2 regions of the Ruegeria sp. K11 genome follow, and region 1 is predicted to be linked to the other one. Evidence: riboswitches for the same ligand, from Rfam matches in the RefSeq annotation. Region 1 holds a riboswitch; the other holds the start of a gene.
The links. A riboswitch is a leader RNA that binds a small molecule or an ion and turns the genes downstream of it on or off. The one in region 1 is predicted to bind cobalamin.
Positions count from the first base shown of each region.

Region 2: linked by a shared signal. The riboswitch ahead of ACR0K4_RS08970 (hypothetical protein) and the one ahead of ACR0K4_RS01275 (DUF1636 family protein) in region 1 are both predicted to bind cobalamin.

Region 1 is NZ_JBQFMP010000001.1:253,218-258,796, forward strand. Features, by position in the region: gene cobN (cobaltochelatase subunit CobN) at 1-2,500, opposite strand, end outside; gene cobW (cobalamin biosynthesis protein CobW) at 2,504-3,559, opposite strand; gene ACR0K4_RS01275 (DUF1636 family protein) at 3,556-3,936, opposite strand; cobalamin riboswitch at 4,020-4,223, opposite strand; gene ACR0K4_RS01280 (NAD(P)-dependent oxidoreductase) at 4,258-5,322, shown strand; gene ACR0K4_RS01285 (glycosyltransferase family 2 protein) at 5,543-5,579, shown strand, end outside.
Region 2 is NZ_JBQFMP010000005.1:348-5,926, reverse strand. Features, by position in the region: gene ACR0K4_RS08990 (bifunctional 2',3'-cyclic-nucleotide 2'-phosphodiesterase/3'-nucleotidase) at 1-292, shown strand, start outside; RNA gene ffs (signal recognition particle sRNA small type) at 332-430, shown strand; gene rsgA (ribosome small subunit-dependent GTPase A) at 588-1,616, shown strand; gene ACR0K4_RS08975 (alpha/beta hydrolase family protein) at 1,645-2,508, opposite strand; cobalamin riboswitch at 2,672-2,893, shown strand; gene ACR0K4_RS08970 (hypothetical protein) at 2,977-3,384, shown strand; gene ACR0K4_RS08965 (protein-tyrosine phosphatase family protein) at 3,387-3,890, opposite strand; gene ACR0K4_RS08960 (DNA polymerase III subunit gamma/tau) at 4,054-5,579, shown strand, end outside.

The DNA of each region.
Region 1 (5,579 bases):
ACAGGCCCGAGACCCGCAGAGTCACGTCCAGACGCGGGCGACTTAGGTCGGTGATCGGCAGTACCTCGATACCCGAGACCCGCTCGGACCCCTTGTCCCAGACCGGTTTCACGCCCAGCAGGTGCAGCGCCATGGCAAACTCTTCCCCTGCGGTGCGCATGGTGGCCGAGCCCCAGAGATCGACGATCAGACCTTTGGGATAGTCGCCTTCCTCCTGCAAATGCCGCCGCACCAGTTCCTCGGCCAGTTTCACACCTTGGGTATAGGCCGCGCGTGTGGGTACAGAACGCGGGTCGGTGGTGTAGAGGTGTCGCCCTGTCGGCAGCACATCCGAACGCCCGCGATAAGGAGAGCCAGATGGACCAGCCTCGATCCGTTTTCCGGCCAGCGCGTCGATCAGACCCTGCCTTTCGGCACGGGCCGACGGCGCGGGGTCGAAATTGCCAGTGACCTCGGGCACGCGGCCAAAAATATGCAGCCCGTCGCCGAACTGGCTTTCCTTGATGTCACAGACAAAGCGGTCGATGCGGGTGATGGCCTCGGCGGTGCAGGTGGCCTGATCCAGCCCCAGATCATTTTCCAGCCCAATGGCCTGCGCCTCGTCCCTGATGTCTTCCTGCAAGCGGTCGCGGCGCTTGGGGTCGAGCCCATCTGCATTCGAGAACTCGTCCAGCAGCGATTCCAGACGCACCATCCGGTCGGGTGTGCCGCTTTCTTTCAACGCGGGGGGGATATGGCCCAGTGTGACGGCTCCGATCCGGCGTTTGGCCTGCGCGGCTTCGCCGGGGTCGTTGACGATGAAGGGGTAGATCACCGGCAGATCGCGGATCAGCGCCTCGGGCCAGCAATCAGCGGACAGGGCGACCGACTTACCCGGCAGCCATTCCAGTGTGCCGTGGGCGCCGATGTGGATCAGCGCATCTGCACCCAGGCCCTTTCGCAGCCACAGATAGAAGGCGACATAGCTGTGGCGCGGGGTGCGAGACAGGTCGTGGTAATCGTCATCGCGTAGCTCGGGCGAGCCGCGTTCCGGTTGCAGCGCGATCAGAGCTTTGCCACGGCGCAGAGCGGTGAAGTGGAAGGCTCCATCGGTGCAGGCGGGGTCGTCTTCGGGTTTGCCCCAGACAGCGTGCAGATCGTTGCGCAGTTGCTGGGGCAGGTCTGCCACGGCCCTGTGGTAGTCTGCAAGAGGCCATGAAATCCGCGCGTTCAGCAGGGTTTCGGCAATCGGCTCGGCCGGTGCAGTGCTGTAGCCTTCGGCTTGCAAGTCGGACAGCATTGCCTCGGCCGAAGCCAGCGCGTCGAGACCCACGGCATGGGCCATCTGCCAATCCTTGCCGGGATAGGTCGACAGCACCAGCGCGGGCACCTGATCGGCCTTGGGTTTGTCTTGCAGGTTCAGCCAGCCGGTGACGCGGTCGAGGATGGCTTCGATCCGTTCGGGCTCGGCCCGGTGGGCAAAGCGCGAATATTCCAGATGCGGGTCGCGCTTACCGGGTTCCTTGAAAGAGGCGATGCCTGCTGAAATCCGACCGTCTACCTCGGGCAGCACCACATGCATGGCGAGGTCGGCGGGGGAGAGGCCGCGTTCCGCCTCGGCCCAGGCCTTGCGGCGCGAGGTGGCCAGCGCGACCTGAAACACGGGCACTTCGGCTGCATCCAGCGGTGAGGTGCCCGACGCACCTTTGCCCGAGAATGACGTGGCATTGATGATCGCAGACGGGGCCAGCGCCGTTATGGTCTCGCGCAGCCAGTCGGCGGCTGCGGGGGCTTTCAGCGACGGGGCGAACAGGCCGACCGCGTCGAACCCGCGCGCGTGCAGGCTGCGGATCAGGGCAGCGACCGGGGCGGTGTCGGCTGAGGTCAGATAGGCGCGGTAGAACGTTACGAGGATGCGTTTGGCATTGCTTGAAAACGCTGTGTCCACCGGGATCACGCCGCGATCCGGGCACCATGCGCCGCATTCGGGGATGGTTTTCGCCCCCATTACCGGCCCGGCATAAAGGCCCGCCGCCAGCGCCATTTGCGCCAAGGCGGCCTGCGCCGCAACCTCTCCACCCGTGTCGCAGAGATGCGCCAGTCGCCTCAGGGTCGAGACGGGCAGGGTGGAATACTCATCCAGCCGCGTATCTTCACGCCCATCGGCAGGCAGGACGGCCAGAGCAATCCCTTTGGCCTGCGCCAGCGCCAGAACCTGCTGCAACCCGTAGGCCCAATAAGGCACCCCTCCGATCAGGCGGATCAGGATGCCCTTGGCACCCTCCAGCGTCCGTTCGACATAGGTGTCAACGGACAGGGGGTGTTTCAGCGCCGTCAGATTGGCCAGCCGAAGGGTCGGCATGCGCCCATCGGGACCGCCTCCACGATGCCAGCCTGCCGCGAAAGCGCCGAGGTCGCTGTCAGAGAATGACAGCACCACCAGATCCGCCGGGCTCTGGCCCAGATCGGTCGGGGTCTCGGTCTCTTCTAACCCGTGGCTTTCGCGGAAGACGACGTGCATGGCTTACTCGGCGGCCTCGGTCACACCCACGAGGATGTCGCGGATTTCGGCCTCTTTGATGTCGTCATGCTCGGCGATCACGACAAGGCGCGAGCGGCGGTCTTCGCCGGGTTCCCACGGGCGGTCGTATTGATGACGTACACGGGCACCAACGGCCTGCACCAGCAGGCGCATCGGTTTGCCTTGAACGGCGGCATAACCTTTGACGCGCAGGATGTTCAGTTCCTTGGCCAGACGTTCGATCTTGGCAACCAGATCCAGCGGGTCAGACTGTTCCGGCAGCTCGACGATGATGCTTTCGAAATCGTCATGCTCGTGATCGTGGTGGCCGTCGTGATGGCTGGGACGGGCGTCCATGTCATCCTCGGCAGCAGCCTCCAGACCCAGTACAACGCGCACGTCCACGGCTCCCTCGGCAACCTCAACCACGGGCAGCGGGCGCGGGGCTTCGGCGGCGATGACCTCGCGCGCTTTGGCAACGCCTTCGGGACCGGCCAGATCGGGCTTGGTCAGCAGGATGATGTCGGCGCAGGAAATCTGATCTTCGAACACCTCGGACAGGGGCGTTTCGTGGTCGATCGAGTCGTCAGCCATGCGCTGGGCGTCGACCGCCTCGACATTGGGCGCGAAACGACCGGCGGCGACGGCCTCGGCATCGGCCAGAGCGATCACGCCATCGACGGTGATTTTCGAACGGATATCGGGCCAGTCGAAGGCTTTCAGCAGCGGTTTGGGCAGGGCGAGGCCGGAGGTTTCGATCAGGATGTGATCGGGGCGCGGCTCCAGCGCCATCAGGGCCTCAATCGTGGGGATGAAATCGTCGGCCACGGTGCAGCAGATGCAACCGTTCGCCAGTTCCATGATGTTTTCCGCCGGGCAATCCGGGATGGCGCAGGATTTCAGGATATCGCCATCAACACCAACATCGCCGAATTCGTTGACGACAACGGCCAAACGCTTGCCCTGCGGGTTCTGCATCAGGTGGCGCACCAGCGTGGTCTTGCCTGAACCCAGAAAGCCGGTGATCACGGTGACGGGGAGTTTTTCGAGATTGCTCATTTCAGGGCTCCAATCGGGGGAATGCGGGCCGCACAGTTTTTGCGGAAATGTTCAGGGCGTTCGCGCCATTTTACTAGGCCGTCCTCGGTCTCAAGGTACTTGGTGGCACCGTCAACGATCACGTCAACATGGTCGACCTCATTCAGATGCTCGTACACGAATGTCCAGCGATCCGGGCCACCCCGCAGCACGATGGAACAGCCCTCGTCACAATTCGACAGGCATTCCACGGCTTTTAGAGTGATCCCTTCGGGCAGGTCCGCCTGTTCCAGCGCTTTGTGCAAAAGCGTGCCGGCGCGTTGGGCATCGTCTTCGACGGGCAGCCCGCGACGGCAAGTGGTGCAAACCAGCAATTCGACCGGAGCGGTCTCGGTCATGTCTCTCATCCCCCCAAATCCTCTTCGTGGGGGACGGGGTTTCATGCGGGTCCATTGACCCGACACCGGAACACCCCGTCCGGTTTCATCTTCGGGTGCTGGCAGGTCTCCCGGCTTGCGGATTTCAGAGGCAGGCCTCTGTCGGATGTCCCGCCTTCCCGGCATTCGCCAGTGGCTTGGGCACCCTCTCCGGTCACGGTCGCGGGGGCGGCTGCGTTTAACGGAAAATCCGCTGACGCATTCCCTTTTCATCTGCTGTCGCAGACACCAACGAAAGGGACATGCGGCAGGGTTGCCCCGCTTGTCAAGCGCAACGCGCCGATCCGTGATCACGCGGGTAAAAAGCGACCTGTCCGGGTCGCTGGGCGGCATGATCCGGTTGGGCCGACGTGCTGGCATGGTTCGCAAGACGCGAACAGGAGGATGCGGCGCATGAAAGTAGGGTTTATCGGGCTGGGCAATGTAGGGGGCAAGCTGTCGGGATCGCTGTTGCGCAACGGGATCGATCTGACGGTGCATGATCTGAACCCCGATCTGGTGGCCGCGTTTGTCGCCCAAGGGGCCAAGGCGGCTGAAAGCCCGGCCCAACTGATGCGCGATTGCGATGCGGTGATCACTTGTTTGCCATCCCCCGCCGCCTCAGACGCGGTGATGCAAGAGATGCTGCCCGAGGTCACCCCCGGCAAAATCTGGATGGAGATGTCGACCACCGACGAAGCCGAGGTCAAACGCCTTGGCGCTTTGGTCATCGAACGCGGAGGCGCCGCGGTGGACTGCCCCGTTTCGGGTGGCTGTCACCGGGCGGCGACCGGCAATATCTCGATCTTCGCGGGCTGCGATCGCGCGACGTTCGAGCGTATACTGCCCTTCCTGACCACCATGGGCCGGCGCATCCTGCACACGGGCGAGTTGGGTTCGGCCTCGGTTCTGAAAGTGCTGACCAACTATCTGGCCACCGCCAACCTGATCACTTGTGCCGAGGCTTTGGTGACCGCCAAGGCCGCTGGTATGGACCTTGGCACCACCTATGAAGCGATCAAGATTTCCTCGGGTACATCCTTTGTGCATGAGACCGAAAGTCAGGTCATCCTGAACGGCTCGCGCGATATCTCCTTCACCATGGATCTGGTGAAAAAGGATATCGGCCTGTTTCAAGAGGTCGCCGACCGCGCCGGAGTGCCGCTGGAGATCAACCCGCTGATGATCAAGATTTTCGAAGACGGGATCGCCCGATACGGTGAACGTGAATTGTCCCCCAACATTATCAAACGGCTGGAAGATGTGACTGGTATGGAGATCCTGGCTCCCGGATTTCCTCCAGAAATGACGGATGATGAGCCGGAAGAGCCCGGCTATGAAGTCATTCCGCAAAATCGTGGGGCCTGACCCTGTTCTTTGTTGTTTTGTAGGGATATCTGCGTGTGTCGCCGTATGGATTTTGCGGGTTGCCGATACGCTCTGATATCGGGCGTTTTGTAATTGCCTGCATCGTTGAGAGTTTCTTAAAAGCAAAGCGCGTAGTGGTGACGGGCGAGTTGGACAAAATCCTGAGGTTGTTCTAAACAGAGCGGCAATAAACCGGAACGGACAGGCAAGAGAGCGACATATGAAGGATGAGACCTTTCTCATCGTGACAACGATGA
Region 2 (5,579 bases), on a different contig from region 1:
CTATCGCCTGAACGGCGGAGGGAATTTCCCGTTGGTCGATCAGATCACGCCTATCCCTCTGCCCACCTTGAGGATTCACGACATATTGTGCGCTTATGTTGCCGGGCAGTTGCCCACAGACCCGCTGGCGGACGCGCCGCACCCCTTCACTTTTGCCCCGGCACACGGCCAGCAAGCGGTGGCGCTCACCAGCCCCGAAGCTCACGCCTATCTGGACGAATTACAGACCTATGATCCGCAGCCTCTTGGCCTGAACGCCGATGGCTTTCTGCAGGTGGAGCTGACACTCTGACGGGTTGCCATTTTCATTGTGCGGACTTATATCAGCGTTTGAGAGGTTGGCGCGGGCGAGCGCCTCGCCAACCTGGTCAGGTCCGGAAGGAAGCAGCCACAACGAGCCCCGCTTGGGTCGATGTCCAACCTCTCACTTGTAACCACCAGCCGCAGGAGGGTTTTTATGATTGTTTCAAAAGCTCCTCGGGCGGATCGGTTCTGAACCACTGACATCACCGACTGCCTGAGCACACCTCTGACGGATGCGCGTGCGCCATCTGTTGGAATCGTTGTACCTGATGACAGGCAGAACAATGTCCAATTCTCTTTCGGACCTCGGATGGTCCTCTTTCTTTGCCGGGCAACTTGAGGCAAATCCTTCTCTGGTGCCGCACCGAATTTCCGCTGTGCACCGCGACCACCTTATCGGACTGACACCGGAGGGTGAGATACCTTTGATCACCCCCGCTCGACCAACCGGCGATTTTGCGGTTGGGGACTGGGTGCTGGCGGATGCGCAGGGTCGTGTTCACCAGGTTCTGGACCGTCGCAGTATTCTGCAACGTCGCGCGGCCGGAACGGGTGCCGCCCAGCAATTGATCGCAGCCAATGTCGATGTGCTGTTCATTGTCAGCTCATGCAATGCCGACTTCAGCCTGCCCCGGCTAGAGCGCTATCTGGCGCTGGCGCATCAGGCCGGATGCTATCCGGTGATCGTCCTGACCAAGGCCGATGAATGCCCCGATCCCTGCGCGTTTTCGGATCAGGCTCAAAAGCTGGGTCCGTTTGTGACTGTGCTGACACTCGACGCGCTGGACCCCGCGCAGGTGGATCAGGTGCTGTCGTGGTGCCCGGCAGGTCAGACCTCGGCTTTGGTTGGATCCTCTGGTGTCGGCAAGACAACTCTGGCCAACGGGATGACCGGGCACAGCGCGGCCACAGCGGGCATCCGCGAAGACGACGCACGCGGGCGGCACACAACAACCGCGCGGTCTCTGAACCGGATGATCAATGGTGGCTGGCTGATCGATACGCCGGGAATGCGCGCCTTGCGGCTATTGGATGCGCGCGACGGGGTGGATGAGGTATTCTCGGACATTTCCGATTTGTCTCACGCCTGCCGGTTTGCCGATTGCCAGCATCTGACCGAACCGGGATGTGCGGTTTTGGCCGCCATCGAATCCGAAGAGTTGGATCCGGACCGGGTTGCCCGCTGGCGCAAATTGCGGCGTGAGGATCAGCGCAATTCGGAAACCGTTGCTCAATCGAGGGCGCGGGACAAGGCGTTCGGCAAGATGGTGCGATCCGTCATGCAGGACAAGAAATCGCAGCGGCGGACCTGATCAACTGGGGCACCGATTCGCCGGTGCCTTAACTCTGCCGGATCAGGCTGGGCCAAACCGCTGCGTTGCGACGCGCAAACACACCGATATGCCCGATCCCGGGCAGGCCGTAATCCGCCGGTTTCAGAAGGTGCCGCCGCGCCTTGGGGCCATAAAGATCCGCCAGCCTCCAAACCGCGTCTGGGGGCACCATCTGATCGTCTTCAAAAGCAAACAGATCGACGGGGGTTCCGGTCTCATGCCATGTGGCCGCGGGAAGGGCCCCACCGATATCGGGATGATAACTGACGGGCGAGGTGCACCACTTACGCCATTGCCAATAGACCGGCGCAGGCAGGTCAGACCCAAAGCCCAGCGCCTTACCCGGCAGGTATCCCAATGTTCTTACCGCCAAAGGGGCGTGTCCGTACCAGAACAAACCCGCCAATGCGCGATAGGGCCACGGGTGATCTGCCAAAGTGACCATGCCCGCACAGACGCAAATCATCCGGTCGATCGCTTCGATATCCGGCTGAACCGGTCCCAGCATACCGCCCACGGAATGACCTATGGTCCACAAAGCCGCCCCGGGGAACCGTCGATGCATCTCTGCGCGTGCTGCAGGCATATCCACCAGCGCCCAATCCGCCATTGCCACCCGAGACACCCTAAGGTGCCCGGTCAACGAATGTCCAAAATCCCTGTAGTCATAGGTCAGACAGGCCATCCCTTGTTCTGCCGCCAGCCAATGCGCGAAATGCTGATAATAATCCCGTGGCACGCCGGTTGCACTGTTCATAACAACAACGGTTTCGGGCTCGGAAGCAGGCAGATACAACCGACCGGACAAACGCGCCGGACCGGATGGAAGCTGTATGTCTTCGATCAAAACGGCGTGCTGGTCGTCCAACATTCGACCCTCCGGACGCAACTGAACTATTCGGTTCACCCCTCAATACGCCCTGTCATACAGCTTCATGTCAAGACAGACCCGACGTCACCGGATTGTCCAGGCATCATGGTCGCCGTACGCAAGCGATTTTATCGTATTCCGCTTGACTCGGATGTTGCACCGCCGCTAGCCATGAACCGATGGTTTTCGCACCTCATCCGAGGTCGAAATGAAAAGGGAACACGGTGCGGTTCTGCCCGACGACGCTCGGGACGAACCAAGGCCGCGACTGCCCCCGCAACTGTAAGCGGAGAGCGATGCCGGAATGCCACTGACCGAAAGGTTGGGAAGGCCGGCAAAGCAACGACCCGCAAGTCAGGAGACCTGCCATCTGAACAAAAACCGAAACTCGGGCGGGGTGTCCGGGCGGGTCGTCAGCTTGCTGTCACACCTGTCTTTCACCCTTCGTCCAGCGCGGAGGGCGCATATATGATCTGGAAGACCAAAACACACACATTCTCGGCAACCGTATGCCAAGTCACCGGCCAACCGTGCCCGGCACTTGCCCGCATGGCACGCGGCCTGACACGGGCCATGGCAACCGCGCACCCCGTAACGCATGAGACATTTCAGGTCGAAGGCAGCAGCGAATTGACCCATTGCGCGGACGGATGTACCGCGCGGTTCCGGGCAAACCCCGACGAGGTCCGTATCTTTTGCGGGGCCACAGCGGATGCAGAGATCGAAACGCTGGATGTCTATGCTGACATGATGTTTGGCGACGGCTGCACTGGCCTGCCTTCGATACGCGCAGCCACACCGCCCTGCGCGATGATCGAGGCACTGACGCTAACGTCCGAGATTGCCGATCAGCAGTTTGAAGGCGCCCACGCCTGAGGTCAGCTTTGAGCCCGGATATTCGCGGGGGCTCGCGCCCATGCCAACTGGGCATCCGTCTCGACCGCGCAAGGGCGTACCTTGCGCAATCGCGCCAATGCGGCGTCCGGGTGTTCGCCGCATTCCACCATAACCCGCAACACAATCATCCCGGACCGCCCGCATCCGCCTCGGCAATGCACCAGCACCCGACCGCCACCGGCAAGAGAATGCCGAACTGCTAAGCCGACTTCGGGCCAGGCCGCGGTGACATTGGGTCCGGGTGCCCCAAAATCCTCAACCGGCAAATGCGCCCACCGGCTGGCACGCCCCTGAATGTCGCTGCCAAAATACCTTGCACCATCCTGCAGCATCTCGACTTCGGTGGTCATTGAGATAACAAGCCCCGGCTTCCAGGCCACAATCAGCTCAAGATCTCCGGCGTAATCCCCGCCACGCCCCGGCATCGAGGTCAGCGCAAGCGTCCCTCCGCCCACTTGCAGAGCGTAAACCACCAGCTGAGTCATTTGCCGACCCTTTCAAAACACACAAAAAAACCACCCTTGAAAACCTGCAATCGACTTTATCGCCCCGCCACCACAATCCAAAGAAATTTCCTGCGCTGCGGATGTGGACGCGGACAGCAGCGGCCTCTACGCTGCGGCAGAACTCGAATCCGCGAAAGCAGACATGACCGACACGCCCAGCCCCGCCTATCAGGTTCTCGCCCGAAAATACCGCCCGGAAACCTTTGCCGATCTGGTCGGCCAGGACGCCATGGTGCGCACCCTGAAAAACGCGTTCGAGGCCGACCGGATCGCGCAGGCCTTCATCATGACCGGCATCCGCGGCACCGGCAAAACTACCACCGCCCGGATCATCGCCAAGGGCATGAACTGCATCGGTCCCGACGGCGAAAGCAAACCGACCACCGAGCCTTGTGGCCAGTGCGAACACTGCGTGGCCATCATGGAAGGCCGCCATGTCGATGTAATGGAGATGGACGCCGCCAGCCGCACCGGCGTCAATGATATTCGCGAGATCATCGACAGCGTTCGGTATCGCGCGGCCTCGGCCCGCTACAAGATCTATATCATCGACGAGGTCCACATGCTGTCGACCAGCGCCTTCAACGCGCTGCTCAAGACGCTTGAGGAACCGCCCGAGCATGTGAAGTTCATCTTTGCCACCACCGAGATCCGCAAGGTTCCCGTGACGGTGCTGTCGCGCTGCCAGCGCTTCGACCTGCGCCGGATCGAGCCCGAAGACATGATCGGCCTGCTGCGCAAGATCGCCGACGCCGAAGGCGCCCAGATCGCCGAAGATGCGCTGGCGCTGATCACGCGGGCCGCCGAAGGCTCAGCCCGCGATGCAACCTCGCTGCTGGATCAGGCCATATCCCACGGCGCGGGCGAGACCAGCGCCGATCAGGTGCGTGCGATGCTGGGCCTGGCCGACCGGGGCCGGGTGCTGGACCTGATCGACATGATCCTGCGCGGCGATGCGGCGGGGGCCCTGACCGAACTGAGCGCCCAATACGCTGAAGGGGCCGACCCTCTGGCCGTTCTGCGCGATCTGGCCGAGATCACGCACTGGGTTTCGGTCGTCAAGATCACTCCCGACGCTGCCGAGGACCCAACCGTTTCCCCCGACGAACGCGCCCGCGGCCAGCAAATGGCCGAGGCGCTGCCAATGCGTGTCCTGACTCGCATGTGGCAGATGCTGCTGAAAGCGCTGGAAGAGGTCTCGGCTGCCCCCAACGCCATGATGGCCGCCGAAATGGCCGTGATCCGCCTGACCCATGTGGCCGACCTGCCCAGCCCGGAAGAGCTGATAAAACGGCTGCAGGATACCCCCCCGCCGCCGCCCAATGGCGGACCCGGACGCGGCCTGCCCGCACCGTCGCATACCGCGCAGGCCCCGGTGGCCACGGCCTATGCTCCGCCCGCGCGCGGCGGGGCAGGCGCCCCGACCACCGCATTGGCCCAGGATGTGCAGACGGCTCTGGCCCGCTACCCCAACTTTGAGCATGTGGTCGAACTCATCCGGACCAACCGGGATGTGAAACTGCTGGTCGAGGTCGAAAACAGTGTTCGGCTGGTCTCATACCAGCCAGGACGAATTGAGTTCACCCCAACCGATTCCGCGCCAACGGACCTTGCCGCACGTTTGGGCACAGCATTGCAACGCTGGACCGGAAACCGCTGGGCCGTCAC